Regions from separate parts of the Pedobacter superstes genome, predicted to be linked through region 1. Evidence: riboswitches for the same ligand, from Rfam matches in the RefSeq annotation. Region 1 holds a riboswitch; the other holds the start of a gene.
What was found. A riboswitch is a leader RNA that binds a small molecule or an ion and turns the genes downstream of it on or off. The one in region 1 is predicted to bind cobalamin.
Positions count from the first base shown of each region.

Region 2: it holds a riboswitch for cobalamin, as region 1 does, so the genes downstream of both, WG906_RS05795 (ABC transporter substrate-binding protein) here and WG906_RS15725 (ribonucleoside-diphosphate reductase small subunit) in region 1, are expected to answer to the same signal.

Region 1 covers NZ_JBBJCN010000005.1:394,333-399,510, forward strand. The annotation lists gene WG906_RS15700 (peptidylprolyl isomerase) at 1-141, shown strand, start outside; gene WG906_RS15705 (DUF5606 family protein) at 284-802, shown strand; gene rlmH (23S rRNA (pseudouridine(1915)-N(3))-methyltransferase RlmH) at 967-1,440, opposite strand; gene WG906_RS15715 (methionine-R-sulfoxide reductase) at 1,571-2,044, shown strand; gene WG906_RS15720 (septal ring lytic transglycosylase RlpA family protein) at 2,146-2,496, shown strand; cobalamin riboswitch at 2,602-2,818, shown strand; gene WG906_RS15725 (ribonucleoside-diphosphate reductase small subunit) at 2,928-3,899, shown strand; gene WG906_RS15730 (ribonucleoside-diphosphate reductase subunit alpha) at 4,046-5,178, shown strand, end outside.
Region 2 covers NZ_JBBJCN010000002.1:84,030-89,207, reverse strand. The annotation lists gene WG906_RS05805 (ABC transporter ATP-binding protein) at 1-147, opposite strand, end outside; gene WG906_RS05800 (FecCD family ABC transporter permease) at 147-1,232, opposite strand; gene WG906_RS05795 (ABC transporter substrate-binding protein) at 1,229-2,449, opposite strand; cobalamin riboswitch at 2,477-2,665, opposite strand; gene WG906_RS05790 (hypothetical protein) at 2,754-2,999, opposite strand; gene WG906_RS05785 (GH35 family beta-galactosidase) at 3,138-4,796, opposite strand; gene WG906_RS05780 (PKD domain-containing protein) at 4,809-5,178, opposite strand, start outside.

The sequences.
Region 1 (5,178 bases):
TTTATTTGCCATAGCCGCAACAATACCGCGCATTTGGATAGAAACCATACTTGCTTTGGTAAAGTAATTGAAAATGTAGAAGTTGTTGATGCGATTAAAGCAGGCGACAAAATTTTAAGCATTGATATAATTGAAGAATAGTAAATTGGATGTGAGACCTGAGAAATAAGATTTGAGAACTTGATGTCAAATCTTATTTCTTTACTCACATTTATTTTTTGATAATGATTTAGTTATGCGATTAGTTCGCATGTCTAAATCTCAAATCTCATATCTCACAAAAATGAATTTAAAAGGATTAGTAGCAGTTTCAGGTAAACCGGGTTTGTATAAAATTATAGGTCAAAATAAATCTGGATTTGTACTTGAAAGTTTGGATGAACAGAAATTAAAGCTGATAGTGAATTTAACTACAGCAAAATTAGCGTCCTTGGAAGATATTACAATTTTTGGCGAAGATGAAGATCTGAAACTGATTGATATTTTTGAAAACATGAAGGGCTCTTCATCCATCCCTGATCCAAAATCTGATGGCGTAACTTTGCGCAAGTATTTTAGAGAAGTAGCCTCTCAGCATGATGAGGACCGTGTTTATGCTTCTGATATGAAGAAAATCATTACATGGTTCAATCTGATAAAAGATCTTCCGCTGTTTACTGAGACCGCAGGAACGCCTTCAGAAGAACCTGTATCTGTTGAAAAAAACGTTGCGGCGGTTGAAGAAGAAGTGTCTGCTAAAGTCGAAGAAGTAAAGCCTGCAAAAAAAGCCACGGCAAAAAAACCTAAGAAAGCTGCCGAATAGCCAGCTTCTTAGGTTAAAAAAAGTACATAATAGCTGTTACGATTAATAAAGCCAGCAGAAACATTAACCAAAACTGCTTTTGTTCTTTCGATGGATTTATTCCTTTGAATCTATATCTTCTTTTATAATCCGATGGTAGCATAATATTTGTGTCTATAATGTGATTATTCGTGGTGGTAAGGCTCCCCTTTAAGAATGCTGAATGCCCTGTAAACCTGTTCAACAAAAAAAAGTCGAACCATCTGATGTGAAAAAGTCATTTTTGAAAGAGACAGCTTTTCGTTGGCTGTTGTTAGCAAACTGTTATCAAATCCGTACGGTCCTCCTACAATAAAAACCAGGTTTTGCACGCTCGAGAGCATTTTTTTGCTTATAAATCCCGAAAATTGGACAGAGCTAAATTCTTGTCCTTTTTCATCCAGCAAAACAATATAATCGGTGTTGCTTAAGTTTTTTGATATAAGTTCTGCTTCTTTTAGTTTTTGCTGATCCTCCGAGAGGTTTTTCGTGTTTTTTAACTCAGGTATTTCAACTATTTCAAATTTGACATAGTGTTTTAATCGTTTCAAGTATTTCTCTATTCCTTCTTTTAAATAGCTATCTTCTGTTTTTCCTAATACCAGAAAAGTTATCTTCATGCTAAATTTTTAATCTTAACAAAGGTACCGCTATATTTGATTCAGCTTCTATTATAAATTCTAAGCGTATAAAACTATTTTATGCCAAATAAACGTATATAATAGAGAGTGATAAAAACTTATTGATGTGATGAAAACCATATATATAATAGCAAGTTTATTATGCATAGCATTTTATTCGTGCGGGCAGGATAAAAAGACTGTAAAAGAAGCTTCAATTAATAATGCAAAGAAAATGGAATACAATAAATTAACTCCCGAAGAAGAACGGGTAATTGTAAATAAAGGAACGGAGTATCCCGGGACAGGAACACTCCTTAATAATAAAGAAAAAGGTACTTATACGTGCAAGCGATGCAATAACCCTCTTTACATTTCGGATAGCAAGTTCGATTCACACTGCGGATGGCCTAGTTTTGATGATGAAATTAAAGGGGCCGTAAAACGAATCCCAGATCCTGATGGTATGCGGACAGAAATTGTTTGTGCCAAATGTGGCGGCCATTTAGGGCATGTGTTTTTAGGAGAAGGATTTACGTCGAAGAATACCCGTCATTGTGTTAATTCAATTTCGATGAATTTTATTCCCGCTGCAAAGAAATAATCTCTTATCAGGGTGTTTTAAGCTTAATGTTTATTGACATTCAATCCCAAAAGTGGAAAACTTTTGGGATTGTTTTTTTTAATAAGTTTTACTTTTATTGGATGAGATGTCAATACCTGCTGCTGTCTTTATTTTTTTTGTCTTCCTGCTCAGAAACCGTAACCCAAACCGGGAAGGCCTCGTTCTATGCAAAAAAGTTTAACGGGAAAAAGACGGCCAGCGGTGAGAAGTTTCGAAATTCAAAACGAACTGCCGCGCATAAGTCATTACCTTTCGGTACTAAGGTTAGGGTAACGAATCTTAAAAATGGACAGTCTGTTAAAGTAAAAATAAATGACAGAGGGCCTTTTGTGTCTGGTAGAATTATTGATCTTTCAAAGAAAGCTGCGCGTAAAATTGGGATGCTTGAAGAGGGAGTAGCATCTGTTGAAATAAAATACAAAAAGAAATAGCCGGTTAAAGGCACCTCTTGCCCATATTGTTTAAAACTATTCTCCTGTTTAAAACTTCCCCGGTGCACTTCATTCAATCACACCTATATTTGTTTCAATAAGTTCTTTCACATATTTCATTCAGGTTCATAGTTAAGCAATGCCGAGCTATGATTAAAAGGGAACCGTGTTAAAATCACGGGCTGACGTGCAACTGTAAGGAGGTATTTCATTAGTTCTTAAGTTCATTAGTCATTAGTACATAAAACTAATCACTGATATACCCATGACTAATAAACTATAATATTCCAAGCCAGACACCTGCCAGAATGATTTTGTCAAAACTTTCACGTATAAGGTTTTGACAGAAGCTCGTCTCCGTTTAGCTCCTGCTTTATGGAATACCCGTCTTTTGTCAATTCCTGTTTCGCATTAATTAAATTTAAACTGCTATGCAACAGGACGAAATATTACTCAAAGAAAACAAGGATCGTTTTGTGATCCTGCCGATTAACTATCCCGCTATCTGGGAGATGTACAAAAAGCATGAAGCCAGTTTCTGGACAGCCGAAGAGATCGATCTTTCCGGCGATTTAAAAGATTGGGAAAATCTGAATTCCGGAGAAAAGCATTTTGTGTCGCACATTCTTGCATTTTTCGCAGCAAGCGACGGAATTGTAAATGAAAACCTTGCGGTAAACTTTATGAATGAAGTGCAGGTGCCCGAGGCACGTTGCTTCTATGGGTTTCAAATCATGATGGAGAATATTCACTCCGAAACGTACGCTTTGTTGATCGACACATACATTAAGGATCATGCCGAAAAGGACCGCCTGTTTCATGCCATTGATACCGTTCCCTGTGTGAAGAAAAAAGCTGATTGGGCATTACGATGGATTGATAATGGCAGTTTTGCTCAGCGACTGGTAGCCTTTGCTGCAGTAGAAGGTATTTTTTTCAGCGGAAGTTTCTGCTCCATTTTCTGGCTGAAAAAGCGCGGACTAATGCCGGGTTTAACATTCAGCAACGAACTCATATCACGTGACGAAGGGCTGCATTGTGAATTTGCATGTTTGCTTTACAGCATGTTGAAAAACAGACTTTCTCAGGAAGAAGTATTTCAAATAATTTCGGATGCTGTTAGTATTGAAAAAGAGTTTATCACTGATGCTTTGCCGGTTGCACTTATAGGGATGAACGCCAAACTTATGAGCCAGTACATCGAGTTCGTAGCCGACAGATGGTTATCTGAACTGGGATACGACAAAATGTTTGGTGTAACAAACCCATTCGACTTTATGGAAATGATCTCACTCCAGGGAAAAACAAACTTTTTCGAAAAGCGTGTTGGCGATTATCAGAAAAGCGGTGTCATGTCGGTAAATGAAGGAAGTCAGGCGTTTTCTCTGGACGAGGATTTCTGATCTGCTAGATATGAGATGTGAGATTTTAGATATGAGACAGTCTACTAACTTAACATCTCAATTGATTCATAATATTATAGAACTAAATAACTGATGAGATTTGCAAGTACTCAAATCTCATCTCTCACATCTCAAATCTCCCCTCAATGTTTGTAATAAAAAGAAACGGAACAAAAGAAACCGTAAAGTTCGATAAAATAACAGCCAGGATTGAAAAGCTGTGCTATGGATTAAACCCCTCTTTGGTTGACCCGATTGATGTTGCTAAGAAGGTAATTGAAGGCTTATTTGATGGAGTAACGACTTCGGAGCTGGATAATCTTGCTGCAGAAACAGCAGCATCCCTTACAACCAAACATCCTGATTACGCTTTGCTGGCATCCCGTATAGCGGTTTCTAATCTGCACAAAAATACTACCAAGTCTTTTTCAGAAACCATGCGGAAACTGCATCAGTATATAGATCCGAAGATTGAGAAGGCAGCATCGCTAATTGCAGATGATGTAATGGAAATTATTGATGAAAACTCAATCATTCTGGATAGCACCATAATTTACGATCGTGATTTTGGATTTGACTATTTCGGATTTAAAACTCTCGAAAAGTCATACCTGTTAAAACTTGACGGTGAGATTGCGGAGCGCCCTCAACACATGTTTATGCGGGTTGCTGTAGGGATACACAAAAGTGACATCGACAGCGTTATCAAAACGTATAATCTGATTTCTGAGCGATGGTTCACTCACGCAACTCCGACCTTATTTAATGCAGGCACCCCAAAGCCTCAGATGTCATCTTGCTTTTTGCTTACAATGAAAGATGACAGCATTGATGGAATTTATGATACGTTAAAGCAAACTGCAAAGATATCTCAAAGTGCCGGCGGTATTGGTTTAAGCATTCATAATGTCAGGGCAACAGGATCTTATATCAGCGGCACAAATGGGACCAGTAATGGAATTGTGCCGATGCTAAGGGTGTTTAATGATACTGCAAGATATGTTGATCAGGGAGGAGGTAAACGAAAAGGAGCTTTTGCCGTTTACCTTGAGCCATGGCATGCGGACGTATTTGAATTTCTTGATCTTCGGAAAAATCACGGAAAAGAGGAAATGCGCGCCCGCGATTTATTTCTTGCCTTATGGATTTGCGATTTATTTATGAAGCGGGTAGAAGCAAATGAAGACTGGAGTCTGTTCTGTCCCCATGAAGCACCTGGACTGCACGAATGCTGGGGCGACGAATTTGAAACCCTATATACAAAGTATGAGCAGGAGGG
Region 2 (5,178 bases), on a different contig from region 1:
TCCAGCACCGTTAGGACCCAGAAGGCAAATGAGTTCTCCGGCATGCATCTCAGCACTTATGGGCCCGGCGACACATTTTTCGCGTTCGGAACCTGCTTTATACCCCACCAGAAGGTTGTTAACGTATAATAAAGCTTGCTTTTCCATCAAAACCCTTTCAGATTATTTCTGCTAACAATTACCCAAATTACTACGGGGGAGCCAATTAAAGCCGTAATAACATTTATTGGCAGACTGGTTTGACTTCCTGGCATTTGTGAAATGATATCGCAAACAAGCATTAATGCTGTGCCGATAAGACAACAGCCGGGTATTAGAATTCTGTGATTGGAGGTGTTAAATAATGAACGGGCTAAATGAGGAACAGCAATTCCGATAAATCCAATCGGTCCGCAAAAAGCCGTAATACTTCCTGCAAGAATGCTTGTACTGCATATAATTAATATTCTTGCACGCGTAACCGTTAAACCCATGCTTCTGGCATAATTCTCACCGAGTAATAATGCATCCAATAGTTTGGACGAAGCAAAGGAAATAAGTAATCCAAAAATTACAACCAGGGCCAGCACCTGTAAATGATGTTCAGTAACACCACCCAATGATCCAAAGGTCCATAAAAGGTATTCCTTGATTTGATCAGGAGCACTGAAATATTGCCAAATGCTGATGATTGAAAGAGTTATATTCGCAATCATAACACCAACAATCAGCATAATTATATTGTCTTTCAATGAATTGGAAATTGCAACAATAATCATCATAATTAATGCTGCACCTGCAGATGATGCAATGATGATGAGCCAGCTTCCATTTATTCCAAGTTCCTGAATGGTATATAGACTTGTAACGCTTCCGGCCGATAACATAATCAAAGCCACGCCTAAGCTTGCACCGGCAGTAATACCCAGCACAGAGGGGCCGGCTAGCGGGTTTCTGAAAAGCGTCTGCATCTGTAAACCACTTACCGATAAACCGCAGCCTACCAATACTGCGGTTAAGGCCTTTGGAATACGTATCTTTTCAACAATATAGACCCAGGCTTCATTGTCGGATCCTAAAGAAAAAAAGATTTTAATAACTTCTTTAATGGGTATTGCTATAGAACCCAGAGCCACATCCAGCATAAAGAAGAGCAGAAGAAGCAACACAAGTATTCCTATTATTATCCTCTTTACCGGACTAATTGCTCCTGTAAGATATTCATCATACAACCTGGTTTCTTCTGCCATCATAAGATTTGTTTGTAATAAACCAGAGTATGATTCGGTAAAATTTCCGGATGTAAAATTTTGATCAGATCAGATAAAACTATATGAGGGTTTACTACACCTGATTCCCAGTAATCATTTGATCCCAAATCATTTACTTTTTTATTGAAATTGTAAATGGTGTTGTTTTTGTAAGGTTTGAAAAAGGTATACCTTACATCAATAGAAGCGATATCAGCCTTGCTGTTTGCAATCCCGGAGTTAATCCAATAATCTGCTTTTAATGCTATCGGCGCCACAGACTCAAAGCTAAGGGCCATGCTTCCTGTGCCTTTAACATCAGCCCAAGAATAAGATGCACCTGCGTCATTAAAAAATTTTGTCATAAAACTGGTTCCATCCGGTACGAACCAGGACCCTTTGTAAGGCATCCCTACAATTATGGAGGGTTTGTTAATGGTTTTTTTTCCTAGTTCTGCAAGCTGATTATATTCTTTTTCTATCCGGGCAAATTTCCTGTTCACCAGATCCTCTTTATTCACTAATGCGGCCAATAATTTTACCCACTCTGCGCGGCCCAAAGGTGTGGTTTCGAGCCATTCGGAATTTAATAAAACCGGAATTCCGGCATCAATTAATGTTTGATAACGACTAAAACTGGCACTTGGGTTACCCATGGCCATAACCAGGTCGGGATCCATAGAAATGATGACTTCAGTATTAATAGTCCCCTCTTCTCCGATTTCCCGTACTTTTCCGGATTTTATATTGGCTCTGACTTTAGGAGAAGTAACATATTTCAAACTTCCGAGCCCAACTAAAATATCAGAGGATTCCGCAAAATCGGCCATGGCGATTTGAAGGGACGACATTCCAATTAATTTCTTTACAGGTATTTCTATTGCCTGCGATTTCTGGAAGCCTTTGGGTACAGGATTTCCCCGCCGGATTAAAACGTACTTTAACGTATCTTTTTTTGTGCCGGTGTAATTTACAATAGAAATGATTTTATAGTCGGCAAAGTATTGAATGTCAAATCCTTTTGCATATTTAACTTTAGTTTTTGTAAAGGTCGAATGTTCGAATATTTTCGAATGGGATTGCCTTGAAGATTGGGTTTGCTGACATGCAGAATTTAACAAGACAATTGCAACAAATGCAATGAAATAAAATAAGTGGGGGCGCGACAGGAAATTCAATTTCCTGCAGGCTGAGCGTGAATTCCGGCTGTTTTTTATCATATCCTCCTGGCCTTTCTTCCGAAAGCATGAGCAAAGTTTTTTAAGGCAGGTCTTCTGACTTCCTCTAAACTGACAGCCTTCCCATTCATAACGAAAAGTGGCATCATGCAGTTGCGGTATCTGAGGTTACAGCAGCGGAGACTGTTCCGGATTTACACCGGTATTCCCTATTAAAGCGGCCTGTTTGGGCCTGCTACCTTCGCCGCAAAACTAATGAAAATTTGGTGATTTTCGATTGATTATTATCTTATCCAGGCTTTTCGGTTAGCCGGATTCAAAAAAAATAAAATGCTTTTACGAAGGGTTAAGATGTTTCTTTATGTAATTCTATCTCAACTCTTTCGCCTAATTGGGCGATTTCTTTAGAGCTTAAACGAGATGCGGGAGTTGAGGTATATTCTCCGCTTGAATTATTTCTGTACAAATACTCGTAATGACTTCCGCTTAAATGAACCTCAAAAATAGAGTATAGTTCATTTTTTCCCTCAATGTCCTGGCAAACCTCAAAAAGTCTGGGGTCGTTAACAAGCTGGTATTTGAAAGTTTTCATAAAGTTGTTTAATAAGCATTTTCTTTTAACACCATTAAGGGGTTAAATTCGAGTCAAACCAGCCCAAATTATGGTTTAAAAGAGTATTTTAGAATAAAGGTTTTATACTAAAAAAGTTTTATCGCATTTCTAAATAACTTATTCAAACCTATATAATTTAATCTTCAATATGCCAGGCTCTGTAGTTAGTCTGGCACCTGTACCTGTTCTGTAAGCATGAGCTTCATCCGCAAGCTTATAGCTTATCATAATATTATCACCGTTTAATAATCTACCCTGTTTCCATTTACCGTCTTCAAAAACACCCTCTCTAACCCATGAAAGCCCTGCCATTTTCGGCCCCGGAGATAGGGGAACGAACGTCACATCAATATCACTTCCAGCAACAGTGAAAGCATCAGGGCCAGTATTTATTACCAATCCATAGCCTTTAGATACCTGGGTAACTCCGCTCCAGTTTTTCCTTAAAGTTACTGTAATCTTGTACCCTCCAAGACTCGCCGTTTGAACAGAATCCACCTTATCAAGTGAAAATCCGCTAATGGCCCCGTCAGCCTGTGCAGCTGTTATCTCCGGAGTTAACTGTCTCAAAACGTTATAAGCCTTTGCAATCGGTGTTTTGGAAGGTTCATCCACTTTATTATCGATCCCGAAAGGAGAGTAGCCTATTGCATCATGAAATCCAATCACATAAAAGGCGTTGGCAGCCCCATTTTCGCCAGAAAAAGATTCCGGAATGAACAAAGGGTTCCACGAATGATGATACATTTTGGTAATACGCTTTGTATCGGGAAGGTAAATGTCTGGCGACAAAAAATCTATTGCCGGCGCACCGGCGCGCCATATATCATGAACATGCGCCTGTGGTCCTCCACCGGGATAATCGCCTGGCTTCTTATCCTCCGGTTGTACAATCCATGCATTCACAAACATGGGGATATTGTATTCGGCTTTACCAGCTTCAGCTATTGAATTTATATATTTTGCATAATTCCAGGCCATAAAGGCTTCATCTGCCGAATGATTATTGCCAAATACTTCAGTCCATGTGCCTTTGGTTTTGGATCCGGCCGCCTCTAACAGTTTTTTTAATGATGGCTGCAGATCGGTTTTGTTTTTTCGGATACTCTCTAATAATTGTTCAGGAACAGGTTTTGCAAATTCAGAATTTGCGAAAGAAGAATGATCTCTTGTTCCACCAATTACACCAACCTCATTCTCGACCTGCACCATAATCACCGTCTTTTTTTTGCTATCAACCGTTTTTAGATGACGCATTAATGCAGCAAAAGCCTTAGCGTCTGCTTTGGCGGATGCCGCACCTAAGGCACTGATAGTTTCTGTCGACCTTCCATTTTCAAGCACTATTCTCGGAAAACGTTTATAATCTTTTTTTACCCATTCCGGTGAATAATGCGATAATCCATTTTTCCAGCTTCCAAACCAAAGCAATATAACCCGCATATTATTTTCACGGGCCCCGCTTAAAATTCCATCAACTAAAGAAAAATCAAATTTGCCTTCCTGAGGCTCTATCAGCTCCCAGGATACTGCGACTAAGGCAGTATTCAGGTTCATTTGTTTTAATGGCTGCCATAAGGGATTTAGATAGTCCAGGTTCGATGAGCTGGAGTTATGAAGCTCACCCCCCAAAACCAAATAGGGTTTCCCATCTACGATGAGTTGCGTGGCTTTACCTCGCTTTTCGAGGTGGGGGGCCTCCTGAGAATTTGCATTCAAACAGAAAGCGATTAGAATAAAGTTGAAAATCGTAAAGTTTTTAAAAAATAATTTCATGGATACTCTATGTTATTTTACAGCAACATCCCATATTTTAGCCATTCGGGATTTACCTTCAGGACCTTCGATATTTAGTACTACTATATATTTCCCGGGTTCCTTATAGTAGTGAACAGGATTTTGTTCTGTTGAAGAGGTTTTATCACCAAAATCCCAATGCCACTTCGTGATTTTTCCTGCACTTTCGTCCCTAAAGGTAACCTGCCGCTTTTTCATGTCGGTAACGATGAATGACCACTGCGCATCAAATGATTTTATATACTTATTCTGCAGTGGCATTAAAGTAAATATGGTGCCCAAACTTGAATTACCATACATTTTATGATTTTTTGACAGATTCCAGAAACCTTTAATTTTCTCGTTATTCACGTCGTCGTAA